Regions from separate parts of the Sutcliffiella sp. FSL R7-0096 genome, predicted to be linked through region 1. Evidence: riboswitches for the same ligand, from Rfam matches in the RefSeq annotation. Region 1 holds a riboswitch; the other holds the start of a gene.

Region 1 (4,682 bases):
GTTTTCCTCGGGCGATTAATTCACCTGATTCGAGCAGTAAAATGGAGTCCGCTTTTTTGATCGTATGCAGTCTGTGTGCAACGGTAATGACAGTCGACGTTTTGGCCAGTTCCTTCATGGAAGCTTGCAATATCCGCTCTGTCTGCAGATCGAGTCCTGTTGTTGGTTCATCGAACAGGATAACCGACGGCTTTTTCAAAAAGGCCCGTGCCAACGCTAATCGCTGCTTCTCCCCTCCGGATAATCCTCTTCCCGCTTCTCCGATCCTCGTTTGGAAGCCTTCAGGTAAAGATTCTATTAACGTCAGGATTCCCGCTTTCTCCGCAGCGGCTTTTATTTCCGCTTGTGTCGCTTCCGCTTTTCCACCGATAGCGATGTTCTCTGCTATTGTTCCGGAAAAAAGATAAGGATTCTGCGAGATATAGCTCACACGGTCAAACCATCCTTTTTCCTCATATTCAAATAATGGTTTTCCATCCACCAGCACTTCGCCTTCTGTCGGGCGGATCAACCCTGCCATCAGGTTGAGCAATGTTGATTTTCCCGCACCACTTCGACCAATCAAGGCAAGCTGCGTATAGGGCGGAATATCCACTGATAAATTATTTATGGCAAAGCCTTGTTCCCCATAACGGAAGCCCAGGTTTTTCAATTGGATAGAAGGCGGACCGTCCTCTGTTGTTAGGGATTCGTCTCCCCATTCCATAGGTGCCTCCTCTTCTGCGAGCTCATCTGTCACTTTTTTCGCTGCTCCCATGCTTCCGCGCCCTGTATGAAAGGCGCTTCCAAGCTCCTTCAGGTAAAGGTAGAACTCAGGTGCCAATACCAATACGAAAAAAGCAGTAAAGAACGTCACATTTTCAAAAACAACAAGCTGTAATCCTACCTCAAGCGCGATCAATCCGATGGCAAGCATCGAAATGAACTCAAGCATCAAGGAAGATAGAAATGCGATTCTCAACACTTCCATCGTCGCATCACGGAAGCTTAAGCTACTGCTTTCAATTGTTTCTTGTTGCTTGGCAGAGCGACCGAACAGCTTCAACGTCGTCAGCCCCTGCAAGGTATCAAGGAACGTTCCGGAAAATGCGTTCAGTTTATCCATCTGCTCTTCTGATTTCTTCTTCGTTTTCAAGCCTACGACAATCATGAAAATCGGAATGAACGGTGCTGTGACCAAGATGATCAACCCTGTATTTACATGCTGGCTGAATGCAGCAATCAAGATCATGATCGGGATGATGCTCGATTGGATGACCTGTGGCACATACCTGCTGAAATACGGATCAATTTCATCCACCGCATCCATCATGACGCTCACCTTTTGGCCAGATTGACCTTTTAGGGAAGCTTGAACCGGGCTATTAGAAAATTTACGGAGCAAGGCAATCCGGAAATCGCGTTTTACTTTGGCAGCAAGCTTCACGCCGGTGAGACCGCTCCAATAGGCCAATGCCGCTCTTGCAGCCAATACCGCAAGAAGCCCCCCAAGGAATGGGAGGATCTCTTGGAACGTGTGGCCCCTTAGGAACACGCGATCGACGATGGTGACAAAGAAATACGCCTGCCCGATGACCGTCGCCCCTGTCAGGATGGCGATTAGGATTAGCGTCATTCTTGTGCCTCTATGTGATTTTGCGATCGTTTTTAAATCAGTCATATCGTTAAAACCCCTCTTTTCTGTAAGTGAAAATCGGATGGAATAGTTTAGTTAGTGAAAAACTTCACATACTTTATAGTTAACATTATATAACATGCCCGTTTGAATTTCTTCTTTTGGGATTGACCATTTTATGACATATTTATGTTTTCCCTCTTCCGTTATTAAAGTAACGGATTTTTCAAGCTACAATTGGGCCCTCCTTTTCATGTGAAGGGATTTTTTTGCGTTATGATGGGATTAAGAGGAGATATGACGGAATTCTTTCCACTTATGAAGGGATTTCTCTCTCTTGTGAAGGGATTAATTTTTTGAAATTCCTCCATGACACCAAATCTATAGGAATGGCAGTCGTTGTGAGGGAATTGAACAAGTTAACGAAGGAATTAAGCGTTATTGTGAAGGGATTAGTTGAAAGATCTACTATACAAAGTAATTTTCATCAAACGTATTAATCATTTACAAAAATTCCATACTTGCAACTTCTACCCCACCCCTTTACCGCATAAAATTAAATCATTCAGAAAAAAACATTGCATTTCCCCCTTACCTGTTGTAAATTAGTAAAATAATTAAATTGTTCAGATAATTAAATAGTGAACTTTCTTATCCAGAGAGGTTGAGGGAATGGCCCGAAGACACCTCAGCAACCAGCAGCGCCCGTTAGATCGGACGTTGAAAAGGTGCTAATTCCAGCAAGCTGTGATGCTTGCAGAGATGAGAAGAATGAACTTTTGATAGAAAAGTCTTCTTCTTATAGAAGGCTTTTTCTTTTTATTCTCGGCCTTTTCTTATCTCTGAAGCTCCCCTGTTGCTTTCCGTTCTAGGTGTTCGCTTCCGCGGGCGGTCTTGTGAGCTTCCTCAGCTTATGCGGGGCCACCCTTGACACGCTTCTCCCGCCGGAGTCTCACACCTTGGAAGACTGAATCCCCATCCACTCTGCCTATAGAAAGTCGTCACTTGCAAATATAGGAGGCCTTTATCATGTATAAAACGGAAACGAAGCTTGCGCAAATTGGAAACCGCTCAGAAACTGCCACTGGAACCGTCAATCCGCCTGTTTATTTCTCCACTGCCTATCGACACGAAGGGATTGGGCAATCAACAGGTTATGACTACACAAGAACCGGAAATCCGACGCGACATGTGTTGGAAAAAGCGATTGCAGACCTCGAGGGCGGCGACCAAGGGTTTGCCTGTAGCTCCGGCATGGCTGCGATTTTGACGATCCTTTCCCTTTTCAAGACCGGTGACCATCTTATCGTATGTAAGGATTTGTACGGCGGCACATACCGTCTTTTTGAAGAAGGCTATAAGAAATGGGGACTGTGTTGTAGCTATGTGGACACGACCGATCTTTCACGTATCGAAGACGCAATCACTCCACAGACGAAGGCCATTTTTGTGGAGACTCCAACCAATCCCCTGATGGTAGAAACAGATCTTGAAGCCGTTTCCCAGCTTGCGAAAGCTCACGGAATCCTTTTGATCGTTGACAATACGTTCTACACTCCTGTTCTATTAAACCCCATAACATTAGGCGCAGACATCGTCATTCATAGCGCCACCAAATACCTTGGCGGGCATAATGATGTGCTCGCAGGACTCATTGTCGCAAAAGGCGCGGAGCTTTGTGAATCACTCTCCCTCCACCATAACGCAGCTGGCGCCGTGCTGAGTCCATTCGATTCGTGGCTATTGATTCGCGGGATGAAGACTCTCTCCCTTCGCATGGAACGGCACGAAAAGAATGCGAAGCGAATTGCTGATTACTTGAGACAACACGATGCCATCACAGATGTGCTGTATCCGGGAAGGGGCGGGATGCTCTCCTTCCGAATCCAAGATGAGGCATGGGTGAACCCGTTGCTCCAGAACCTCAACCTCATCACTTTTGCCGAAAGCCTCGGCGGCGTAGAAAGCTTCATCACGTACCCTGCCACCCAGACACATGCGGACATCCCGGAAAAAATCCGCATCGAGACCGGTGTTTGCAACAGGCTGTTGCGCTTTTCGGTCGGCATTGAAGACGCAGAAGACTTGATTGAAGACTTAGAGGCGGCGCTAAAGGCTGCTTCCATCCAAAAGGAGGTCCTATCGTGAGCCATTCTTTTCAAACGAAGCTGTTGCACAATCGCCACAAGGTAGACAAGAGCAATGGTGCTGTCAGCGTGCCCATTCAACATGCTTCCACCTTCCATCAATCAGATATCGATTCCTTTGGCAAATATGATTATGGCCGTTCTGCCAATCCGACCCGGGAGGCCCTCGAGGAAACGATCGCCCAGCTGGAAGAAGGAACAAGAGGTTTTGCCTTTTCATCCGGGATGGCGGCGATTTCGACTGCTTTCCTCCTTCTCTCACAAGGGGATCACGTATTGATCTCAGAAGACGTTTATGGTGGTACTTACCGGATGGTTTCAGAGGTGCTGACCCGCTATGGAGTGGAGCATACTTTTGTGGATATGACGGACTTGGATAAAGTGAAAGCAGCCATTCAAGCCAACACCAAGCTTTTCTACGTGGAGACACCATCTAATCCTTTGTTAAAAGTGACGGACATCACGGCGATATCCACACTTGCCAAATCCACGGGAGCCTGGACGTTTGTTGATAACACCTTCCTGACACCGGCACTGCAAAAGCCCCTGGAGCTTGGCGCGGACCTTGTCCTTCACAGTGCCACCAAGTTCCTATCCGGACATAGTGATGTGGTGGCAGGACTTGCGGTGGCAAAGGATCCCGTACTTGCGGATCGTTTAGCCTTTTTGCAAAATTCCTTCGGGGCCGTACTTGGTGTCCAAGATGCTTGGCTCGTCTTAAGAGGACTCAAGACGTTGCATGTCAGGCTCGAACAGTCACAAAAGTCAGCCTACAAGATTGCTAGTTACCTAGAAAAGCATCCTGCTGTAAAGAATGTCTATTTTCCAGGATTGACGACCCATCCCGGTTTCACGCTTCAACACAGGCAGGCTCAGGGACCAGGTGCCGTTCTTTCTTTTGAGCTACACAGTGAAGGAGA
Region 2 (4,682 bases), 1.3 Mb from region 1:
TTGTAATTTTCAGCTATGGATTGGAGCTAATGGCGAAGACTCCAGCACCGTCCCGCGGAAAGGAACAGCGGTGTATTATTAAACCGCTAAATTAATAGTATTGTGGTCTTCTATCTTCAAAGATCGGGATTCTTTTCCTTACTTCCTCCACTTTAGCCAAATCAATTTCAGCAGTAATAATCTCTTCTCTTTCTCCTGCTTCTGCCAAAACTTCCCCCCAAGGATCAATAATCATGGAGTGTCCTGCAAAAGCATTCTTCGGATCTGCGCCTGAACGGTTACAAGCGATTACATAACACTGGTTCTCAATGGCCCGGGCGATAAGAAGGGTACGCCAATGGTCAACCCTTGCCAAAGGCCATTCTGCAACAACAAAGATTGCTTTTGCATCTTTTGTAGTATGGGCACGGATCCACTCAGGAAACCGTATATCATAGCAAATGAAGCCAGCACATGTTTCTCCGTCAAGCTCAAACATTCCATCTGTCTTTCCTGGCTGGAGGAAGTGATGCTCGTCCATCAATCGAAAAAGGTGCAATTTGCTATATTCTCCGGCAACTTCTCCATCTTTGTTGACCGTAATCATCGTGTTATAAATCCCTTTGTTTGTTTTTTTGGCGACAGAACCACCCACAATGTGAGCGTTCAGCTCTTTTGCCGCAGATTTAAGGAACTTGGTTGTAACAAAACCGCCAGAATCTGCAATCTTATCAAGGCGTCCGAGATCATAGCCTGTAGACCAAAGTTCAGGTAATACGATGATATCAGGTCGATCATTGCCTGCCACTGTCAACAGTTCACAAGCTTTTTCTATATTTGCTTCGGGATCTCCGAAGGCTATATCAAATTGAATACAAGCTATTTTCCATTTCATAAGTTTATCCCCCCGTTGAAAAAATACTTTACAAGTTGAATCTAACAATATATGATTTGTGACTAGGATTTCAAGAATTTTCTAAGTAGGTGAAAAAGGTGAAACACTTTCAACAATCTGAATTATTAAATACACTGCCTAAACAGTTCTTTGCATCATTGGTTGAAAAAGTGGGGAAAGTGGTCGCACAAGGTCATGATGTGATCAATCTAGGACAAGGAAACCCGGATCAGCCCACACCTGAACATATTGTAAGCTCGTTACAGGATGCAGTTGAAAAACCAGATCATCATAAATATTCCCCATTTCGGGGGCATCAATTTCTCAAAGAAGCTATTGCCACTTTCTATAAAAGGGAATACGATGTGGACATAAATCCAGATACTGAAGTAGCCATACTCTTTGGTGGCAAGGCTGGACTAGTGGAAATTCCCCAGTGTTTATTGAATGAAGGGGATACCGTCCTTGTCCCAGACCCGGGCTATCCAGATTATTGGTCTGGAGTGGCATTGGCCAAAGCTAAAATGGAATATATGCCATTAAAAGAAGTATATCATTTTTTACCAAACTATGAAGATATCAATTCAGAAGTCTTGGAAGCTGCTAAGCTCATGTTCCTCAATTATCCCAATAATCCGACAGGAGCTGTGGCGAATTCAGCATTTTTTAAGGAAACTGTAAAACTTGCAAATGAACACGATATTTGCGTTGTACATGACTTTGCCTATGGTGCCATCGGTTTTGATGGAAAAAAACCACTTAGCTTCATGCAGACCCCAGGTGCGAAGGATGTCGGAATTGAAATCTATACTTTGTCGAAAACTTTTAATATGGCTGGATGGCGTGTAGGGTTTGCAGTGGGGAATGAAAGTGTGATCAAAGCTATCAATCTTTTGCAGGATCATATGTATGTTAGTATTTTTGGCGCGATCCAAGAGGCAGCTGCCACAGCATTGTTAGATAAACAAACATGTGTCCAGGAGCTTGTAGATTTGTATGAGGATAGAAGGAATGTCCTTATTCAAGGGTTGCGGGAAATTGGATGGGAAGTAAAGGCACCGAAAGGATCCTTTTTTGCATGGTTAAAAGTTCCTGAAGGGTATACTTCCAAGGAGTTTGCAGACAAGCTTCTTGAGGAAGCACATGTTGTCGTAGCGCCTGGTATAGGCTTTGGATCCTTTGGCGAAGGCTATGTACGCGTCGGTTTATTAACCAGTACGGAAAGGTTGCAAGAAGCAGTTCAACGAATCAGAGAGTTGAAGATTTTCTGAATAGTCTGTTGACATAAAGGCAGAATGATGGCATAATCTCAACTAGAATTCAGTTAAATTACTAGCTGTTGATTGAGCAAATGGCGAAGACTCCAGTGGGGGAATAGCGACAATGTTGAGACCCCGCAGGCGAAAACGAGGAGGCTCAAGGTCGCCCCACGGAAAGCGAAGCCATATGAGGAAATTAACAGCGGTGAATAATAAATTTATATTATCCAATCTTATCAAGAGCAGGTGGAGGGACTGGCCCGATGAAACCCGGCAACCGACTTAATTTTATTAAGCACGGTGCTAAATCTTGCAGCATGAAGCTGATAGATAAGAGGACGTTAGATAGACGAACCTCTTCTTATCGAAGAGGTTTTTTGTTTTTTTAAGATCGATGGAAAGGGTGTACATAATGTCAGAAATTCTAGCAACCTATCTGGTTCATGATCATAAAGGGAATCTTGAAAAAAAAGCGGAAGGTATCGCACTCGGACTTACAATCGGGTCCTGGACTGACCTCCCACAACTTGAACAGGAGCAGCTGAAAAAGCATAAAGGCAGAGTGGTAAGCGTCAAAAAGCTTTCGTCAAGTGACAGGGTGGATGCTTATTTGGGGAACACCATAACACGCGGCATCATCCAAATTGCGTATCCTAGTTTCAATTACAGCAACGACCTTCCAGCCATTTTAACCACTGTATTCGGCAAGCTTTCGCTTGATGGGGAGATAAAGTTAATCGATCTTGAGTTCAGTAATGACTTGAAGCGGGCATATCCTGGACCGAAATTTGGAATCGAGGGGCTTCGCACCACTACAGGCGTTCATAATAGACCATTCGTCATGAGCATTTTCAAAGGGGTGATCGGCAGGGACCTTGCTTATCTTACTGATCAGTTGAAGGAGCAGGCTCTCGGGGGAGTGGATTTCATCAAGGATGACGAAATATTGTTTGAAAACGAACTTACCCCTTTTGAAAAAAGGATTACCGAAGGCAGAAGAATCTTAGAGGAAGTGAAAGAGGAGACAGGTCATCGTGCAAGATATGCGGTAAACCTGACAGGCCGTTCGTTAGAGCTTAAGGATAAAGCAAAAAGGGCTGTAGAATTAGGTGCTGATTTTCTGCTATTTAATGTTTTTGCTTATGGGCTTGATACACTTCAAAGTTTGGCAGAAGACAAGGAAGTATCCATTCCGATCATGGCACATCCGGCGGTTAGCGGAGCGGTGACCCCGTCAGAATTTTATGGCATTTCCAATGAATTACTGTTAGGTAAACTTTTACGCTATGCAGGAGCTGACTTTTCCTTATTTCCGTCACCTTATGGAAGTGTAGCGTTGCCGAAGGAACAAGCGCTCGGAATCCGGGATGCCCTGACGGTAGCTGACAATCAGTTGAAAACGACTTTGCCTGTACCATCAGCTGGGATACACCCAGGACTCGTACCGCTACTTTATCAGGATTTTGGGAACGATGCGGTCATCAACGCAGGAGGAGGGGTCCACGGACATGAGCTTGGTGGGGCAGCCGGAGCAAAAGCTTTCCGTCAGGCAGTAGATGCGGTGAAGGCTGGGGAATCGCTGACAGTTTACGCCCAAAAGCACCCTGAGCTTGAGGTTGCCATTAAGCAATGGGGAAGTGTGGAGGTTACATCATGACAGTCAATAAGCAGATGATTTTTTGTGACTTTGATGGAACCATCACCAATAGTGACAATATCATTGCCATCATGAAGAAATACGCCCCAGAAGAATGGGACGAAATTAAAAACCAGGTACTATCCCAAGAAATCTCCATCAAGGAAGGGGTTGGGAAGATGTTTGCCCTTCTTCCTTCTGAGAAAAAAGAGGCTATTACGGAATATATATTAGCTTACGCTGAGATACGGGATGGCTTCAAAGAGTTTGTGGCATTTACAAAAGAAGAGGGAATTCCATTCTATATTGTTTCTGGTGGTATTGATTTCTTTGTGAAACCACTTTTAGAAGGGTTGGTAGATGAAACGAACATCTATTGTAATCACTCCGATTTTTCTGGAGAAACAATAAACATCCTCTGGCCGCATTCGTGTGATGAGGACTGTAACAACGAATGTGGGTGCTGCAAGCCCTCCATTATCAGAAAGCTTGCCGAATCCGACACCGAAAAAATAGTGATTGGCGATTCCATTACTGATTTAGAAGCGGCAAAGCTTGCTGACCAAGTAATTGCGAGGGACTTTCTGATTAAAAAGTGTGAGGAGCACTCCATCGACTTTTCACCGTTCGAAACGTTTTATGATGTGATGGACATTCTGAAAAAACGGGAGGTGACTGCATGAGTCAGTTTTTAAAGAAATGGACCGAACTTTCTGAGGTTAAGGAAGAATTGGCTTTGCGTGATTGGTTTTTTGGCACAAGTGGAAACCTTTCCATCAAAGTGTCAGATACACCGCTTCAATTCTTGGTTTCTTCAAGCGGCAAGGACAAGAGAAAGATAACTTCAGAAGATTTCCTGCTTGTGGATGAATTGGGAAAAGCTGTCGAAAGCACTGTGTTGAAGCCTTCAGCA

Evidence for each region. A riboswitch is a leader RNA that binds a small molecule or an ion and turns the genes downstream of it on or off. The one in region 1 is predicted to bind S-adenosylmethionine.
Region 2: another riboswitch for S-adenosylmethionine. It lies ahead of mtnW (2,3-diketo-5-methylthiopentyl-1-phosphate enolase); the one in region 1 lies ahead of MKY77_RS01960 (methionine biosynthesis PLP-dependent protein).

Annotation. Positions count from the first base shown of each region.
Region 1 is NZ_CP152003.1:347,113-351,794, reverse strand. It holds gene cydD (thiol reductant ABC exporter subunit CydD) at 1-1,660, opposite strand, end outside; SAM riboswitch class I at 2,264-2,384, shown strand; gene MKY77_RS01960 (methionine biosynthesis PLP-dependent protein) at 2,645-3,763, shown strand; gene metC (cystathionine beta-lyase) at 3,760-4,682, shown strand, end outside.
Region 2 is NZ_CP152003.1:1,647,179-1,651,860, forward strand. It holds gene MKY77_RS08390 (carbon-nitrogen family hydrolase) at 92-874, opposite strand; gene MKY77_RS08395 (pyridoxal phosphate-dependent aminotransferase) at 973-2,145, shown strand; SAM riboswitch class I at 2,364-2,470, shown strand; gene mtnW (2,3-diketo-5-methylthiopentyl-1-phosphate enolase) at 2,546-3,790, shown strand; gene MKY77_RS08405 (2-hydroxy-3-keto-5-methylthiopentenyl-1-phosphate phosphatase) at 3,787-4,452, shown strand; gene MKY77_RS08410 (methylthioribulose 1-phosphate dehydratase) at 4,449-4,682, shown strand, end outside.